Regions from separate parts of the Nocardia arthritidis genome, predicted to be linked through region 2. Evidence: riboswitches for the same ligand, from Rfam matches in the RefSeq annotation. Region 2 holds a riboswitch; each other region holds the start of a gene.
What was found. Region 2 has a riboswitch for magnesium ahead of F5544_RS39465 (hypothetical protein). Riboswitches for the same ligand answer to the same signal wherever they lie in the genome.
Positions count from the first base shown of each region.

Region 1: another riboswitch for magnesium. It lies ahead of F5544_RS21215 (MgtC/SapB family protein); the one in region 2 lies ahead of F5544_RS39465 (hypothetical protein).
Region 3: another riboswitch for magnesium. It lies ahead of F5544_RS14770 (FAD-dependent monooxygenase); the one in region 2 lies ahead of F5544_RS39465 (hypothetical protein).

Region 1 is NZ_CP046172.1:4,695,911-4,702,020, forward strand. Features, by position in the region: gene F5544_RS21200 (cold-shock protein) at 1-102, opposite strand, end outside; gene F5544_RS21205 (AAA-associated domain-containing protein) at 269-1,609, opposite strand; gene F5544_RS21210 (ABC transporter permease) at 1,662-3,398, opposite strand; gene F5544_RS21215 (MgtC/SapB family protein) at 3,395-4,114, opposite strand; M-box (ykoK) riboswitch at 4,355-4,523, opposite strand; gene F5544_RS21220 (TetR/AcrR family transcriptional regulator) at 4,555-5,199, opposite strand; gene F5544_RS21225 (hypothetical protein) at 5,269-5,679, opposite strand; gene F5544_RS21230 (pyridoxal-phosphate dependent enzyme) at 5,804-6,110, opposite strand, start outside.
Region 2 is NZ_CP046172.1:8,700,359-8,706,468, reverse strand. Features, by position in the region: gene F5544_RS39470 (hypothetical protein) at 309-1,001, shown strand; M-box (ykoK) riboswitch at 1,135-1,306, shown strand; gene F5544_RS39465 (hypothetical protein) at 1,620-1,850, shown strand; gene F5544_RS39460 (NRAMP family divalent metal transporter) at 1,941-3,695, shown strand; gene F5544_RS39455 (hypothetical protein) at 3,917-4,591, shown strand; gene F5544_RS39450 (endonuclease/exonuclease/phosphatase family protein) at 4,600-5,523, opposite strand; gene F5544_RS39445 (glycoside hydrolase) at 5,524-6,110, opposite strand, start outside.
Region 3 is NZ_CP046172.1:3,307,215-3,313,324, reverse strand. Features, by position in the region: gene F5544_RS47550 (aminoglycoside adenylyltransferase domain-containing protein) at 54-383, opposite strand; partial or broken gene F5544_RS47545 (nucleotidyltransferase domain-containing protein) at 654-764, opposite strand; gene F5544_RS14775 (hypothetical protein) at 1,100-1,477, shown strand; gene F5544_RS14770 (FAD-dependent monooxygenase) at 2,278-3,480, opposite strand; M-box (ykoK) riboswitch at 3,702-3,873, opposite strand; gene F5544_RS14765 (cytochrome P450) at 3,944-5,185, opposite strand; gene F5544_RS14760 (TetR/AcrR family transcriptional regulator) at 5,310-5,924, shown strand; gene F5544_RS14755 (NUDIX hydrolase) at 5,965-6,110, shown strand, end outside.

The sequences.
Region 1 (6,110 bases), 4.0 Mb from region 2:
GTTGACGTGTACGAACACATCGGGCCCGCCATCCTCGGGCCGAATGAATCCGAATCCCCGAGAGCTGTCGAACGACACCAATTTCCCGATGGACACCAACACCCGCTCCTCGTCGCCGTCGCGCTACTGGGTCACTTTAACCCTCGTTATCGCATCCGTTGCGGGAAAACGTCTTTTGCCGGGCGGCCGCGGCGGCGGTATCACCGCCTGCGCGTTGAAATCGCAACGGATCGAATGGAACCGGTCCGAAATCGCGACGATCCCCGGTTCAAGACGCCCACTTGCCGCGCACCGCCTCGAACACATTCGCGGCGGGATCGGCGGTGATCTGATCGGAATCGGTGTCGTAGTCGTACAACTCGGCGTAGCGGCCCCAGTCGATGGCCAGGTCGAGCTGGCGGCGTGCGTCGTCGGGCGAGAAGCCGCGGCGCAGCAGGTCGAGGAAGAAGGAGGCGCGCAGCGAGCCGTCGCGGGATCCGGTGAGCCCCTTGCAGATGGTGCGGACCAGGGGCGCGCGGTGGCGGGCCTGTTCGGCGAAGATCTGCTTGGATTCCTGAATATCGGCGGTGACGAAGCGGGCGCCGATATCGGTGAGGATCAGGTCGCCGGATTCGACGGTGATGAAATCGAGCATGGCGGCGGCGTCGACGAGCGGCAGCAGATCGTCGATCTCGAAATTCAGCTCGTCGGCGATATCCGGCAGATCGGCGCGACCGCCCTTGGCGTACACCAGCTCGACCAGACCCGCCAGCCCGCCGACCGAGGCCTCCGGCAGCGGCTGCGCGGTGGGGGTGGCCTTATCCGGTTCCGGCACAACGGGTTCGGTATCGCGACCGGTGAGCAGTCCGTAGATCTGATCGACCAGCGATTCGAACCAGGGCGCCCGCCGGTCGCGCGGACGCGCGTGCGGCACCGGCACTTCGGCGATGATGCGGCCGGGATTCGAGCCGAGCACCAGCACTCGGTCGGCGAGCAGCACGGCCTCCTCGATATTGTGCGTGACGATGCACACCGATTTGGTCGGGAAATCGTCGGTGGCCCACAGGTTCACCAGCTCGGTGCGCAGATTCTCGGCGGTGAGCACGTCGAGCGCGGAGAACGGCTCGTCCATCAGCAGCAGATCCGGCTCGAGCACCAGCGCCCGCGCGAATCCGACCCGCTGCCGCATACCGCCGGAAAGCTCCTTGGGATAAGCGGTTTCGAAGCCGTCGAGGCCGATCATGTCGATCGCGGCCAGCGCCCGCCTGCGCCGCTCGGCGGGCGGCACGTTGCGTGCGGCCAGCCCGAGCTCCACATTGTCCTGGACGGTCAGCCACGGCATCAGCGCGAAGGACTGGAATACCAGCGCCGCACCGGGATTGGCGCCGTTGAGCAGTCCGCCGCGGTAGCGCACCTGTCCGTCGGAGGGTGCGATGAGCCCGGCGATGATGCGCAGCAGGGTCGACTTGCCGGAGCCGGAACGCCCGAGCAGCGCGACGATTTCACCGCTGCGCAGCTGCAGATCGATACCGTCGAGCACGCGCAGCTCATCGCCCGCCGCGCCGGTGAACCGCTTGCCGACGCCCGCGATATCGAGCAACACCTCGCCGGTGGTGGTCGTTGCCGTCATGTGAGACCTCCTGTCGAACGAAAATGCTTGGCGAACAGCCCGATTCGCGCGGTCACAGCGAGTACCGCCGCTGTGCGAGCGCGTAGAGCCTGCGCCAGAAGACCCGGTTGATGACGACGACGAAGATGCTCATGACGAGCACCCCGATGAGGATGCGCGGCGAATCACCGGCCGTGGTGGCCTGTTTGATATAGGAGCCGAGTCCGGCGGCGACCAGCGTGGTCGACCCGTACTCCACCACCTCGGCCACGATGGACGCGTTCCACGCCCCACCGGCGGCGGTGATGCCGCCGGTGACGTAGCTGGGGAAGATGGCGGGCAGAATCAGCCTGCGCCACCACAGTTTTCGTGGCAGCTGCAGGTTGGCGGCGGCCTCGCGCAGATCGTTGGGCACCGCGCTGGCGCCGGCGATGACGTTGAACAGGATGTACCACTGCGCGCCGAGCGCCATGAGCAGCACACAGGCCCAGTTCAAACTCGCGCCGCTCCACACCAGAACGGCCGCGACGAGTGGGAACAGGAAGTTGGCCGGGAAGCTGGCCAGCACCTGAACCACGGGCTGCGCGAGCCGGGACACCTTGGGGTTCAACCCGATCCAAACGCCGATCGGCACCCAGACCGCGGTCGCGAAGATCAGCAGCACCACCACCCGCAGCAGGGTGATGAAGCCGAGCCCGAAGGCGTGCAGCACCTCGCCGAAGCCCGCGGTCGACGCGATATAGGTGACGACCCGGTATGCGCCCCAGACGATTCCGGCCGCGATCACCGCCGCGAAGACCATATCGCCCGCCCTGCGGCGCGCCGGTGAGGTGCGCAGCGGATGTTCGGCCAGCCCGAAGACGCTCATCACCCGGTCCACCGGCGCGACGACCGGGCCGAGCACCCGGCCGAGCAGCGTCGGAATGGTGGAGCGGCGCAACAGGTTCAGCACCAGGCTGCGCGGCGCCTCGGCCGCCTCCGACTCCTCGACCCGGAACCGCTCGGCCCATGCGGTGAGCGGGCGCCAGAAGAAGAAGTTCACCCCGACGACCATGACGATCATCACGCCGATCGCGATGAACACCTTGCCGAGATCCTTGTCGGCGCTGGCCGTCGCCACGAAGGAGCCGATGCCGGGCAGCGCGAAATTATTGTTGTTCACGCTGATCGCCTCGGAGGCGACGAGGAAGAACCAGCCGCCGCCGAAGCTCATCATGCCGTTCCAAACCAGCGGGATCATCCCGCTCGGCGCGTCCACCCGCCAGAATCGTTGCCAGCGCGACAATCTCAGGTTGCGCGCGGCCTCGTCGAGTTCGCGCGGCTGGGCGATGAGACTGTAGTAGAAGGCGAAGGTCATATTCCACGCCTGCGCGGTGAAGATCGCGAAGATCGACGCGCATTCCAGGCCCAGCTGCGATCCGGGGAACAGCGCGATGAACCCGGAGACGGTGATGGACAGGAAGCCGAGCACCGGCACCGACTGCAGAATGTCCAAGGCGGGCAACATGATCAGCCGCGCCCGCCGCAGCCGGGCGGCGGCCGTCGCGTAGACGAAGGTGAATACGATCGAGAGCGCGAGCGCCGCGAACATCCGCAGCAGCGAGCGCGCCGCATAGTAGGGCAGCTCCGAGATATCGGTGGAAACCGTTGCGGGAGCGGTGTTCGCGTCGAACGGCACGGCGGCGCCCGCGGACAGTCGCACGATCACATAGACGAGCACCGCGGCGCCGGTGAACACCACGGCATCGGCGATCCTGGCGCGCGGGCGGTCGAGCGCGTCGCGGGAGGGGTAGGAGCGCAGCAGCGTCATGCCTGGGACCCGCCCGCCTTCTCGTTCACCGAGGTGTGCCAGCCGACGCTGGTCACCGACGGTTCCAGGCTGAGCCTGCTCACCGCGGATTCCATCTGCCGGTCGTCGCGCTGATCGCCGACCAGTTCGGCGCGCACCTCCACCCGGCCGGGTTTATCGGTATTCGCGCTCGACACCGAGACCAGGCGGAAATCGGTGCGGGTCAACGCCTGTACCAGCAATGCGCGCACATGTGCCTCGTTGTCGTCGTTGGTCACCGCGACGAATACATAGCTGGCGGCCTGCTCCTCGGTGGATACCGGATTGCGGTCGACGGCCCGGCCCGCGGCCCGCAGCGCGATATTCACCGCGACCACCGCGACGGTGCCCGCGAGCGCGGTGCTGTACATGCCCGCACCGGCCAACGCGCCGACCGCGGCCGAACACCACAGTGTGGCAGCGGTATTCAGCCCGCGCACGTTGAGCCCGTCGCGGATGATCACACCGGCGCCGAGAAAGCCGATGCCGGAGACGATTTGGGCGGCCACCCGGGTGGGGTCCGCATCGTTGCCCTGGAAACCGTTGGCGGACAACAACACGAACAGGGTGGCGCCGGCGGCCACCAGGGCATTGGTACGCAGTCCGGCACCGCGGGCGCGGTACTGGCGTTCGAAACCGATCGCGGTACCGAGGCCGACGCCGGTGAGCAGCCGCAGCACCATTTCGACTGTTGACATGACGCTTTCTCCCGAATGATGTGCGCACCGTCGAAACAGCAGATTACGGGCGGGTATGCGCCCCGTCGCGAGCTACGAAGGTGTCGCCAGGTGAATTGTTGGCAAACAGGGATCTGGGACTATCACCGCCGGTCATCCGGCTCACCTCCTCAAAAACTTCCGATCGTGCCGCGCGCTTGTCGATCATGGTGGTCGCGTGCGCCTACCGTATCCGAGGAACGGGAAATCTCGACGAACGCTTGACGGCTTCCTCGTAAGACCTTTGGCACTGCACGGCGTGAACCCGGGGATGGGAGCCAATCGGAGTCACCCCTTAGGCCGGGGAGACCTGTCCTGACCCGGGGCGTCTCTCGACGTTCGGGGTCGCTGGCCTGTATCCGTGCAGGAGCCTCAGCGAACGATGAGCACCTTGCGTCAGCGAGTAAACACCCCGCCGCGTGTCATGGCAAATCGGGGGCCTGGTCCTGGTACAGAGCGCGATAGATGGTGAGCGTCGCGACGTAGTGGTCGACGATCTGATCCCGGCTCGCCCGCAGCGAGCCGTTCAGCCAGGCCGAGAACATGCCGGCATTGCCGCTTGCCATGGTGACCGCGGCCAGCCTGCGCCGCACCGGATCCTGGATGTGCGCGAACAGGTGGTCCTGCATCAACCGGGTGAATACCGGCATCACCGCGATGGTCGTCTGCCCGAGCCCGGTGCTGGAATAGGGCTCGACCAGGAACAGTCGGGATTTGCGCGGGTCGGCCAGCACCTTGTCGACCAGGATCTCCGAGAGCTGCCGGTCCCGCGCCGGATCGTCGGTGGCCGCGAAGGCCGTCATCGGCGCCAGGAACTCGTCGGCGACCTGCCGGTACAGCACGTCGAGCAGTTCGTCGCGGCTGGCGAAGCTCTCGTAGAAATAGCGGTCGGTCAGGTTGGATCTGCGGCAGACCGCGCGCATGGTGACCCCGCTCGCGCCGGATTCCCCGATCAGGTCGAGCGCGGCCTCCAGCAGCGCGGCCCGGCGGGCCTCCCTGCGCTCGGTGAGCGTGGTCCCACCCCAGATGCGGGGACCCCCGTCGGCTGAATCCTGACCTGTCTGCACTCGCCTACATTAAGGCCCTGTATCGACCGGACTTCGAGACAGGGCCTGGCGCGCCGACCGAACCTCTCGTCAGGACGGCACCACGCAGGCGGGGCCGAGGTTGATGCCGGTGCCGACGGCCACGCTGGTCTGCACGTATTCGCCGGTGCTGCGGACCGCGTAGAGGGTGTGGTTGCCGGGGACGGCGGGCCGCCAGGTGGCGGTGACCGAACCGGAGTCGGAGACGGTGACCCAGCCGGACGGGTCGAAACTGCCGGTGGGGTCGAAGAATCCGATGACGTCACCCGGTGTCGCGTTGGCGGTGGCGGTGTAGCTGCAGCCGGTGCCGTACTGCGACGAGCTGCCGAAGCTCATCCCGGGGGTGATGGTGATCGAGGTGACGGCGGCGGGCGCGGCGGGTGCGGTACACACCAGCGCGGCGCCGACAGCGCCGACGGTGGTCAGGGTGGCGGCGACGGTCTTCTTCGACGGAAGCAGCATGGTGCATCATCTCTTTCGAGTCCGATGGAGCGAATACCCGCGCATGACATCCTGCGCTAGTGCGCCAGTCTGCGCGAGCCGTGGCCGGGACACGCGCGGAATGACATTTCCCGTACCCGTCGACTCATGTCCCGCTCTCCATCGGCAAACCGGCGTCGCGCCAGGCGACGACGCCGCCGGACAGGCTGGCCGCGTCGTATCCCGCCCGCCGGGCCAGTGCGGCGTAGCGCGTCGAGAGCTCGCCCACCGGGCAGACGAAGACCACCGGCCGCGATTTCGGGAACGGGATGCCCTGGACGAACATTTCGTCGAGCTGATCGTCGCGGATGTTCACCGCGCCGGGCACATGCGCGATCCGGTAGGCCATGGCGCCGCGGGTGTCCACGATCGTCGGCCTGCCGATGCGGTCCAGCTCGGCCAGTTCGACGGGC
Region 2 (6,110 bases):
GTGGTGGCTTCCTCGCGTGCGCCCTGCTCGCGCCCCCGTGCGCCCGGCCTCGAGGAGGTGAGGAAAGGCCCGATGCCCATAGGCGACCATCCGTATCCGAGTCCCGGTCTTTCCGGGCCTCGTCGTGTCTCGATTCTCGTCACACGACCATGAACGCTTTCGTAATCCGCGGCCCGCGCCATATCGCGACCGCGTAATTCGTGCTGCCCGAATTATTCGGGCAGAAATCGGATTCAAAAATCCGCCCGCCATGGTTTTGTCATGCCCGAAAACGGTATGAATACCACCCGAGCTCCAAAGGTTTTTCGATGAGGAAGTTCAGCAGCTACGCGGCAGGCGCCGCGGTCGCGCTCGGCGCGCTCAACATCACCACTCCCGAGTCGACAGCGGTTCCGCCGCAACAGAATTCGTCCACCGAGGCGCCCGGCATCCACTGGACCGCGAACGTCGTCGACAAATCCATCGTGGTCAAGACCGACGCGGGCACCCTGTTCGCCAAGGACGGCCAGTTCGACGTGCTCGACGCCGACGGCCACGTGGCCGCGGGTATGCCGCTGAGCTACCGGCTGGACGACAAGGTCTTCCCGATCGCCGCCGAGATCGACGGCCACACCGCGATCCTGACCCCCGGCACCGATCCGGCAACCGCGACCCAGGCCCCGAGCCCGGCGCTGAAGCCGATCGATGCGCAGGCCGATTTCGATGCCGCGCTGAGCGCGGCCGGAACGCAATTCGGCCTGGCCACCGGCGTCGGCAGCCTGGTCGGCACCATCATCGGCGGCGGCGTCGGCTGTGTCGCGGGCGCGGTGGTCGGCGCGGTGCTGATGCCGCCGATCTTCCTGCCCGGCGCGGTCGGCGGCTGCCTCGCGGGCATCGTCGCCGGTGTCGCGCTCGGCGCGGCGGCGGGCACGATCGTGCTCGGCGTTCCGGTCGGCATCGCGTCGGCGATCCAATTCTTCCAGCGGCTCAACACCCCGCCCGCGGCGCCGGCGCAATCCTGAGCAATTCGGTCCGGTTGCGTCCCCAGTTGCGCAACCGGACCGAAAAAGATTGTGTCGCAACGACCTAGCCATAACCGAAGAACCGACCGGCACTGATTTGACTTTCGATCAGTCTGGGTGCAACATTTTCAGGTCAGCACCTCGCTAGGCGAGGCTCCTGTACGAACAAAGGCCACTGGTCCCACGACGTCGAGAGACGCCCAGGGCTAGGACAGATCGTCCCGGATTAAGGCGCGATCCAAAGTGGCTTCCCTGCCAGGGGGATACGTCGTACAGTGCCGAAGCTCTGACGAGAGGGGTGCCTACCTCGTCGTTTCAGGCGTGGGTATCCCTTACCGCGTGGTCTGATGCCATGAGTAAGCGACGCTCGCGTGCGTCTCGGCAGCAAGGAGGTGGGGGACGTTATGAAGTCCGGCGATAGTCCGTATCCGAGTCCGGTTCGAAAACCCCTATCGATACCAGCTCGCCGCGGCCTGATTACCGCCTGAAACCTGAAACCACCCATCGACCTACGAAGCGAATTCCGCTTTGGTGAGGGGGTCGGTGCTTTGGTGTCCGGGTTATTTTGCGGTGCCCGAAAAAGGTTGTGGTGACTGACTTTCCTGTCAGGAGTTCGCCATGGCGATCCTTGTTTTTCCGCGTCACATTTCCCTGTTCTCGATGCTGGGCGAGTCGGTTCGCAAGAACCGCGCCCGGCCCGGCCTGACCGTGCTTTCGGTACTGGGTGAGTCGGCCCGCAAGCAGCGTGCCCGGCGCACCCTCACCCCGCAGGAGCAGGCGAACCTGCGCGTCAGCCGGGGCCGCAATGCGATCTTCACCGCCTCGCTCGGCGGCCACACCACCTACTGATACGCATTTCGACGACGGCGTCGAACGGATCACTGAAGTCTCACCACTGCTGTTGTGCAGCAATGATTTTCAGGAAGCGAGGGAATGGCGATGGCCTTCTTCTCGAATGGCGGCAGCCGCCGCGACAACACCGCGACGGTAGCCGTTGCCCCCGCCAACGGCGCTCCGGCAGCACTGGATTCGGCACATGTCGGCGATATCGTCGGCGCCCTCGGCACCATCAAACAGCACGATACGGCGGAGGGCCGCAGCCGCTGGCAGCGGTTCCGCATGCTGCTCGCCGTCATCGGCCCCGGCCTCATCGTCATGGTCGGCGACAACGACGCCGGTGGCGTCGCGACCTACGCGCAGGCCGGGCAGAACTACGGTATGGCGCTGATTTGGACACTGGCGCTGTTGATTCCGGTGCTGTACGTCAACCAGGAAATGGTGGTCCGGCTCGGCGCGGTCGCGGGTGTCGGCCACGCCCGATTGATCTTCGCCCGGTTCGGCAAGTTCTGGGGTGCGTTCAGCGTCGGCGATCTGTTCATCGTCAACGCGCTGACCATCGTCACCGAATTCATCGGCGTCTCCATGGCATTGAACTACTTCGGTCTGCCCAAGGCGATTTCGGTTCCGCTGGCGGCGGTGCTGCTGTTCGCCGTGGTGGCCGGTGGTTCGTTCCGGCGTTGGGAGCGTTTCCTTTTCGCGCTCATCGCGATCAACATCGTGATGTTCCCGCTGGCGTTCATGGTGCATCCGAGCGTCTCGGAGACCGCGAAAGGCGTTGTGCCGTCGTTCCCCGGCGGGTTGAACTCGACGCTGCTGCTGTTGATCGTCGCCATCGTCGGCACCACCGTCGCGCCGTGGCAGCTGTTCTTCCAGCAGTCCAACATCGTCGACAAGCGGATCACCCCGCGCTGGATCAAGTACGAGCGCATCGACCTGTGGGTCGGCATCGTCGTCGTGATGATGGGCGCGGTCGCGATCATGGCCGCCGCGGCCTTCGGGCTGGCGGGCACCGACGCGATCGGCAACTTCACTGATGCGGGCGCGGTGGCGCAGGCGCTGCACGACCACAAGGGCCAGACCGTCGGCGCGCTGTTCGCGATCCTGCTGCTGGACGCCTCGCTGATCGGTGCGAACGCGGTCGGCCTCGCCACCACGTACACGCTGGGCGACACCCTCGGCAGGCGGCATTCGCTGCACTGGAAGATCAGTGAGGCCCCGGTGTTCTACGCCGGATACGCCCTGCTGCTCGCCGTCGCCGCCGCCGTCTCGTTCAGCCCGGACAATGTGCTGGGCCTGCTCACCCAGGGCGTGCAGGCGCTGGCCGGTGTGCTGCTGCCGTCGGCGACGGTATTCCTGGTGCTGCTGTGCAACGACAAGGCGGTGCTCGGTCCGTGGGTGAACACCACGCGGCAGAACATCGTCGCGGGCATCATCGTGTGGTCGCTGGTGCTGCTTTCGCTCGCGCTGACCGCGGCCACCTTCTTCCCCGATCTGTCGACGGCCACCCTGGAGATCGGATTCGGCGTCGGCGCGCTGATCGGCCTGCTCGGCGGCGGGGTGATCGCGCTGGCCAAAAACCGGGCAGACCGCAGGGATGCCGAGCGAACGGCGAAGGAACTCGGCAACCTCGATCCCGATCAGGTCGAGGAACTCGAGGATGTGCGGCTGAGCCGGGCCGAGCGCAAGGCCATCCTGGAGGCCGACCGCGATGCCTGGCGCACCCCGGCACTGGACACGCTGACGCGTCCGGCGTTCTCCTCGCTGCGCATGGCGGGCATGATCGCGCTGCGCGGGTACCTCGCCGTCGCGGTGGTGCTGGTCGCGGTCAAGGTCGTGCAGTCCATCGCAGGCTGAGAATGATTGCGGCGGTGTGGGATTCGGACCACACCGCCGCAATCGGGTGCCGCGTGCGGCTGCCCTCCGCCGCGGCATGGACCGAGTCGACGTTCGATACCCGATACATCGGTGCGCGCGGGCTGGTTATTACCCGGTGATCCGGGCCGCCGCATATCCGTTCGTGATACGGTTCGCCGCGGCGGCGAGTCGGATGCCCGCCGTGATCGAGGGGAGGGCCCGTGGCCGACCGTGTTGAGCCGGGAACCCATTCCGCGGACATTACGCCGGCGACCAAGCCGATGCCCGCGCTGTCGCTGGAGCCGCCGGGTAACGAGCGAGCCCGAGGCGGCCGGGCATTGGGTGTCGGGCTCCTCGCCGCAATCGTCGTCGTTCTCACCATCGCGCTGATTTCCGCTGTGACACTGCTGTTTTCGGTACAGCAGGATCGAAACCACCTCTCCGCCGAACGGGATCGGCTGGAAGCCGAACTCATCACCCTGAAATCCGATCGCGCCGGGAGGGACGCCGGGACAGCAGAATTCGAGAAGGTCGAACAGCTCGCCACCGGCTACGCGGTGGGCGCGGCGGCCGTCGACTACCAGGACATCGACGGGTGGGTCGCCCGGCTGAAGGCGAACACCACCGCGCAGCTGGCGAGCAAATTCGATACCACCGCAATACAACTGCGCGACATCGTCGTGCCGCTGCGGTGGAAATCCACCGCCACCGCGATCTCGTCGAAGGTGATCTCGGTAGTGGGCGGGACATATAAGGTCAACGTCTTCCTGAACGTCCACACGACCAATGCCCAGAGCCCCGGCGGCAACGAATCGACCGTCACCTACACGGTCACCCTCGATCGCGCGCTCGGCTGGAAGGTCACCGATGTGGGCGGGCTCGATCTGCCGAAATAGCCACTGCTTCAACGGCAGATGACCGCTGTCACGGCCCGATGATCGGGGCCGGGCGTCTCGAATGTGCTTGCGGCGGTGGCCTGTAGACCGCGGACCAGGATGTGATCCGGGCGGGCGATCGGAAATCCAGCGGGCCAGGTGAAACCGGGTCCGGTGCCCGCCCGACGTTGGACATCGAAATAGCCCGGCGCGAAACCAGGCCAGTTGCGGTCGGTGTCTGTGGTATTGAAATCGCCCAGCACGACGACATTTTCGGCACGGTCGGCGGTCAGCTCGGCAGAGAGGGTGTGCAGGCCGCGATCCCGGTCGGCGGTGGCGCCGGGCCGCGCCGACGGCAGGTGGACGACGTATACCGCGATCGTGCCGAATGGGGTTTGCACCAGCGCCCGCAATCCGCGCCGCCAACCCGCGCCGACATCCGCCGGGCCCGATCGTCCCAGCGGATAGCGGCTCCACAGTTCGACCGTGCCCTCGGCGTGGTGGTAGGGGTACGCGTCGGCCAGAATGGCGATGCCCGCCCGATCTGCTGACGTAACCTCCTGCAAGGCAACGAGATCCGCGCCGGTCGCGACCAATGCGCGGGCGGTGTCCGCCGGTTGCCGGTTGCCCGCGTACAGATTCTGGGTGACAACCCGTAACCGCTTGTCGCCCACTGTCATCGGATGCGACGCCCACCATGCTCCGAAGAGGTGTGCCCACACCAGCAGTGGAACCAGCGTCGCGGCGACGCCGAACGGAGCGCGCAGCCCGAGCGCCGCAACCGCGAGCACCGGGATCAGGAGTCCGAGCCACGGGGCGACGGTATCGAGCACGATGCCGAGGCCCATGAGGTCGGGCACCTCGCGGTGGCCGATCAGTGCGACGGTGAGAAGTGCCGCACCACAGGTGAATACGATATCCATCCGGCGCGGACGAAGCAGGGCGGCGATCATCTACTGTCCCGGGCAGAGCCTGCGCGGCGCGGCGTCACCGGACAATTTCGCGTCGACGCATCCCGCGGGCAGCCCACCGTAGGGCTGTGCGCCGAAGTTCGCGGTGACCGTGAGGGCATTGTCGCCGAAAACGGTGCGCTGGACCAGGCGGTCGTCGGTGAGCCAATCGAATTTCGTCATCGGCAGGGTGCCCGCCGCCTCGTGCAGCGGCGCGAAAAAGCCTTGCAGCCGGGCGATCTCGGGGCCGTGCTCGGTGATGGTCGCGCGGTCGAGCACGAGGTTGAGCGGGGTGTTGTTCAGCATCGCGGTGAGCGCCCGCATCGTCCGCTGTCGCGGCAGCTTGTAATAGGAGAGCTCCCAGCGGTCGACGTTGACGATCGAATCATGTAATGCCGTCTCGTACAGCGGAATTCGATAAGCGGGGTCGAACATCGCCTTCGCGATATCGGCGGGGAGATCCACCGGCTGGAAGAACGCCTTCGGTGCGCGCTCGGGCGCCCACGCACCCCACACCCGCCGGTCGCGCTGTAGCGGCCACAGCTTATCGGTGACCGGGGTCTGCGCGCCGTGGTCGAATGCCAATTCCG
Region 3 (6,110 bases), 4.6 Mb from region 2:
TCGCCCGATTACCCGCGCGCCCCAGCTGATGCACGACCACCCGCGCGTCCGGCTTATGCGATAGGACCGCACGTCGATCCGCTGGTGACCCGGGCGAGTGTTTGATGCACGAATTGCTCTACGGCACTGGGACTCAGCTCGGCGGCGGGTAGGCAGCGCTGACGGTTCAGCGCGGTGCGGATCAGCTCGCGGTCCGGCTGGGGCACACGATCCATTGCCCACCGGCCGCCATCGATTTTGGATACGAGTGTGCTGTCCACCGCGAATCGCCAAGCGCGGCAGGCATTCAGCACCGCGTACTCGCCCGCGGCATGCTCGGCGGCCCAGCGCAGCTCGCGCACCAACTGGGCGAGGACCAGTTCGGTGGCGACCGGAGCGAACACCTCGCTCGCAGGTCGGCCTGAACCTATGCGGCGTCCGGCCTGCCGGCACACGGCGAAATGCAGTACCAGATCCGGATCTCCCGCATGCTCATGGCCGTCGACTACTTTGCTGTCATCGGGTGCCGTTGTCACATGCAGTTCGAATCGCGGAAGAGCCGTCGGATGCCGGGTGACCGGAAGCGTGACGACGCTCAATTCCAGTCCGTGCGCCGGACAGGGCAGGCGTTCCTCGCTCAACCCCACAGCGACGGCCGATCGCTCGGCCACCGTCAGCGAATTCGCGCACACGACAAGGACATCGATATCGCTGCGCCGCGCATCGAAGCCGCCGAGCACCGCGGAGCCGTGCAGATAGACACCCACCAGGCGCGAACCGAACACCGCCGCCATCGCGGATGCGAGGTCACCGGCGTAGCGGTCCGACGCGGCATCCATGCCACAACTCTAGACACCGGCTCATTTCGCACCGCACATGTCACCCGAGGACCCGTTGCCGCTCGGTAGTCGACATCTCACCCGCTCATTTCGCACCGCGCATGTCACCCGAAGACCCGTTGCCGCTCGCGGTAGTCGATATCTCACCGGATCGACCCAATTCCCAGGTTTGGCAACAGAATTCGGTGACGGCGGATCGTATCTGCTTATGTCGTTCGGAAATAATCCGAATGGACGCGACAGCGGGCACGCAACTCGGCTCGGGAAGTTGGGAAAAAGTAATGTGGAGAACAATTCTCGCGGTGGTGACGCTGGCGGCCGTAACCGTTGTCGGCATCGGGGCATCCGGGCAGGCCGGCGCGGTCAGCGATAAGGTGACGTGCGGCGCCGTCGCGCAGGCGGCCACGGATATGGCTGCCGCGCTCGGCGACGGCGATGTCGGCATCGCGGACGTGAAGAAGGCGCTGCACGACGTCGCGACCAAATTGGCCGACGCGGCGGTCGCCGCCGACGAAGGTCCGCTGAAAAGCGCGCTCAACGCGGATGTGGCACAACTGAACCGCGCGGCCACGGCCCCCGACGACCAAGTCATGAACATCCTGCACGAGCAGGAGTCCAAAGACGCGAGGGACGCGGTCAACTCCCGCTGCGGCTTCTGACAACGGACAGCGGCGCCGCCGGGCTCGAAGCGCCGGCGGCGCGTGAGCATCAACCAGCGACCCCGCCGCTACATATCCGGTTCGCATAACCGTCGAACTCGGCAGCCCTGACAACCTTCCGGCATGATCCGCCCCACTGCCTCGGCCGTAGATCGCACGCCCAGCCCCACACCGCATACCGGGCCCCACACCACACGCCACACGCCCCACACCACACACCCCGCCCCACACCACACACCCGGCCCGCACATCACATGCCCCGCCCCACATCACATGCCGGACCACACACCACATGGCCCCGCTGCACACCGCATGCTCGGCCGCACACCACACGCCCCGCCACACACCCACATACCCAGGCCGCACACCACACGCCGATCCCCACACCGCACGCCCGGCCCCACATCACACGCCCGCCGCACACCGCACGCCCGGCCCCACATCACACGCCCGCCGCACACCGCATGCCCGGCCCCACATCGCATGCCCGGCCCCACATCACACGCCCGCCGCACACCGCATGCCCGGCCCCACATCGCATGTCCCGCCGCACATCACATACCGGACCCCACACCGCACACCTCGGGCCCCATCCCAAAAAAATACAGCCGGACAGCGGCGGGCCGAGGCTGCGCTGTCCGGCTGATCGATCGGTGTCACTACATGGGCATATCGGGGAACATCATGTTCCACCAGTCTCGCAACATGTCCATCAACTGCATAAACATCGGTGACATCACAATCATCACCTCCTGACCATCTCCCGCCGGTCAGTTCTCGCGTACCCAGAGATCCCGCCGCTAGACCGACGCGAGCGGAGTGTCGTAATCCTTGACCGGCATCGAGTCGTAAAACCGCAGGCCGCGGGCGCCGAGTTTCGTTGCGGCGCGAGCCAACCCGGTGGGCAGGGCCGTGCCCAGTCGTCCGGCTTGGATGAGTGCCCACATGCCGAGGCGGGAGGTGGGCACGATCGTCGCGGCCGCCCGCGCGGCGAATATCCGGCTACGCCGGACCGATTCCGCCATCACCGCCTCGTAGGCGGGCAGCGCGACGGTGTGGTCGCCACCGGCCGCGGCGAGTTCCCCGGCCAAGGTGTAGGCGCCGACGATCGCCAGGCTGGTGCTGCCACCGACCGCCGGGCCGGGGCAGTAGGCGGCGTCGCCGACCAGCGTGACCCGATCCCGGGACCAGCGGTCGAGCCGAAGCTGGGTGATGGAGTCGAAATAGAAGGCGGGCGTATCGTCGAGCACCGCCAGCCACCGGTCGACCTCGGGCGCCGAGCCGGCGAATGCCTTGCGCACCAACCGCTTCTGCTGATCGATATCGCGGTGGTCGTAATCGAGTTCCTGTTCCGGCCGGAACAGGAAGAGGATCCGGGAGTCGGTCAGGCATTGGGCGGTGTAGATCCCCGCGACTCGGCCGACCGCCAACCGCGCGTTGAATTCGCCGGGCACCGCGAGTTCGCGCGGCGCCGAGGCCACCGCGAGGTAGCCGCCCAGAAACCGTTCCGGCACCTGCCCGAAGACCAGCCGCCGGACATTCGAGCGCAGCCCGTCGGCGCCGACGACGAGATCGAATTCCCGCGGTTCGCTGTGCTCGAAGCTGACGCGGCCGTCCGCGGTGATCGCGGTGATGGAATCGCCGAACCGATACTCCACATCGTTTCGTGTTGCGTCGTAATAGATTTCGCTGAGATCGTCGCGCATGATCTCCACATGCCGATCGGAGGCGGCCCGGGCGAGCTTGGCTTGGTCCAATCGCACCCGGCGGCTACCCGTGTGCACGGTGAGGTAGTCGGTTCCGGTGGCGTGCTCCATGATTCGCGGCAGCACACCCATTTGTTCGGAGATCTCCACGGACGGCCGGAACAGGTCGACCGCGTGACCACCGGTTTTGCGCAGTGTCGGCGCCTTTTCGACGACGGTTACGGTGAATCCGTACCGCGTGAGCCAGTAGGACAGGACGGGTCCGGCGATGCTGGCACCGGAGACGAGGATTCGCATATCGCACTTCCTTTGCGAAAACCCGCACACTGCAACAGTTTCCAGGCACGGCAAGAGGTACCGCGCCGACGTTCGTCAGGCGATCGGAGTGTCGCAGCGAGCTGGGAATGTATATGTCAGAACCGGACTGGGATACGGACTATCGCCGGACATCATGTCGTCCCCCACCTCCTCGCCGCGCTGATCACTATGAAGGCACAAAGGGGAACCCGAAAGACGGGCTGGCACCCCTCTCGTCAGAGCTTCGGCACTGCACGACGTATCCCGTTGCCGGGGAAGCCACTTCGGATAACCCCTTAATCCGGGGAGATCTGTCCTGACCCTGGGCGTCTCTCGACGTCGTCGGATCAGTGGCCTGTGTTCGTACAGGAGCCTCGCCTAGCGAGGTGCTGACCTGAAAATACTGACCCGCACTCGCCGGTGAAGTCAAGCGATTCTTCCTGTCGCGAAGGAATTTTCGCGCTCAGGGTGCGATCTCAGTGAAACCGACGGGCAGCGCGGCCGGACCGCGCAGGGTGACATGGTCGCGGTAGGGCGGCGGGTCCAGCAGCAGGCGTGGTTCGCGAACCCGTAATGCGAAGCGCGTCAACGCGACTCGCGCCTCCAATCGCGCGAGCGGCGCCCCGAGGCAGAAGTGTGCCCCCGCACCGAAGGCCAGGTGCCGGATGTCACGCCGCGGGTCGAAGCGGTCCGGGTCCGGATTCAGCCGCGGATCGCGCTGTGCGGCGGCGAGCAGCATGATCATGACCTCGCCGCGGCGCACCGGGAAATCGCCGATCCGCAGGTCCGCGGCGGCGATTCGCGGGGCGAGCTGTACCGGCGGGTCGTAGCGCAGCGTCTCCTCCACCACGGCGGCGGCGAGAGCCGGGTCGGCGCGCAGCGCGGCGAGTTGTTCGGGGTTGCGCAGCAGCGCGAGCACCGCATTGCCGATCAGGTTGACCGTCGTCTCGTGCCCGGCGATGAGCAAAAGCCCACAGGTGCTTATCAATTCGTCGTGGCTGAGCTTGTCGCCCGCCTCCTCGGCGGCGATGAGTTCGGACAGCAGGTCCGGCCCGGGGTCCGCGCGCCTGCGAACCGTCAATTCCTCGAAATATTCATACAATTCGTCGCTCGCCTGGTCGACGGCCGCGGGATCGGCGGCGAATTCGGCGGTGGAGCGCGATGTCGGATCCAGTTTGCGCGACATGAGCGCCGACCAGCGACCCAGCCGCGCCTCGCCTTCCAGTGGGACACCGAGCAATTCGCAGATGACGGTGACCGGCAGCGGATAGGCCAGCTCGGCGACGACGTCGAATTCGGTTCCGGAGACCCGATCGAGTATGCCGTCCACCAGCGCCGTGATCCTGGGTTCCATGGTCTGTACGACGCGCGGGGTGAACGCCTTCGCGACCAGCCGCCGCAGCCGGGTGTGGTCGGGCGGATCGCGGAACAGGAATGCGGGCCCACGTTCGTCGTCGCCGGTGCGGGGGTCCGGGAACTGCGACAGTTCGAAGGCGCTGAGCCTGCGGTCGACGCGGGCATCCGGATGCCGCAGCACCGTCGCGCAGTCCGCGTACCCGGGAAAGACGACGACGGGCGCGGAGCCGAGCCGGAACGGTCCGGCCGCACGCATCCGCGCTAGCAACGGGTACGGATCGGGCCGGTTGGCCGGGTCGATGAGGCTCAGGTAGTCGGCGATACCGATCGGCTCGTCCGTCGTGGTCATCACGGTCCTCCACAAATGCTACATCTACTGTAGCTACAGTCCCTGTAGCATCCTGGACTGAGCCACCCGCTGTCAAGAGCCCCGAAATGACTTTCCAGCCCCCACACAGAACAGAGAAGCAGCGATGACCGAACCGGCGACCCGGCGCAATCGCACCTACGCGCCGCGCATGGCCCCCGAGCAGCGGCGCGCCCAACTACTCGACGCGGCGCTGCGGATCATCGTCGAACAGGGCATCCACAAGGTCTCGATGGATGCGGTGGCGCGCTCGGCCGGTGTCACCAGGCCGGTGGTGTACAGCCAGTTCACCGACACCGACGACCTACTGCGCAGCTCGCTCGAGCGGGAGGAACAACTTGCCCGCCAACAACTTTCCGATATCGTGCCGCTGCGCCCGACCGGCGACCCCGCCGCCGACGTACTGCGCTACCTGGCGGGGTTCCTGCGCGCGGTCACCGAGGCCCCGGACCGCTGGCGAGCCGCCTTCGTACTGGTGGACAGCGCGACACCGTACTTCCGCCGCCGGATGGAGCACTGGCGACGCGAACTCGTCACCGCGCTGGAGGATTTCGTCCGCGCCGCGACCACCGACCTCGACGTCGCGATGACCGCCCGCGCCATCGACGCGCTCGTCTGGAACGCCGGACGCCTCACTCTCGCGGAACCCGGCGAGTTCCCGCCCGCGCGTGTCATCGCCTACTACACCGACCTGGTGCGCACCCACTTCGACCGGCGCTGACCTCGAGTTTCCTGTCGGTGGGCGGCGTTACAGTCCCGCCATGCATCCTGCCACCGCAGTCATCGCCGAAATCGTGCGGGGGATCGAACCGTTCGACGCGCTCGAATGCGAACACATCGCCCAAACGCTGCGCTGGCTGGACGCGACCGATGATGTCTTCCGCCGCGCGAAACCCGCGACGCCACC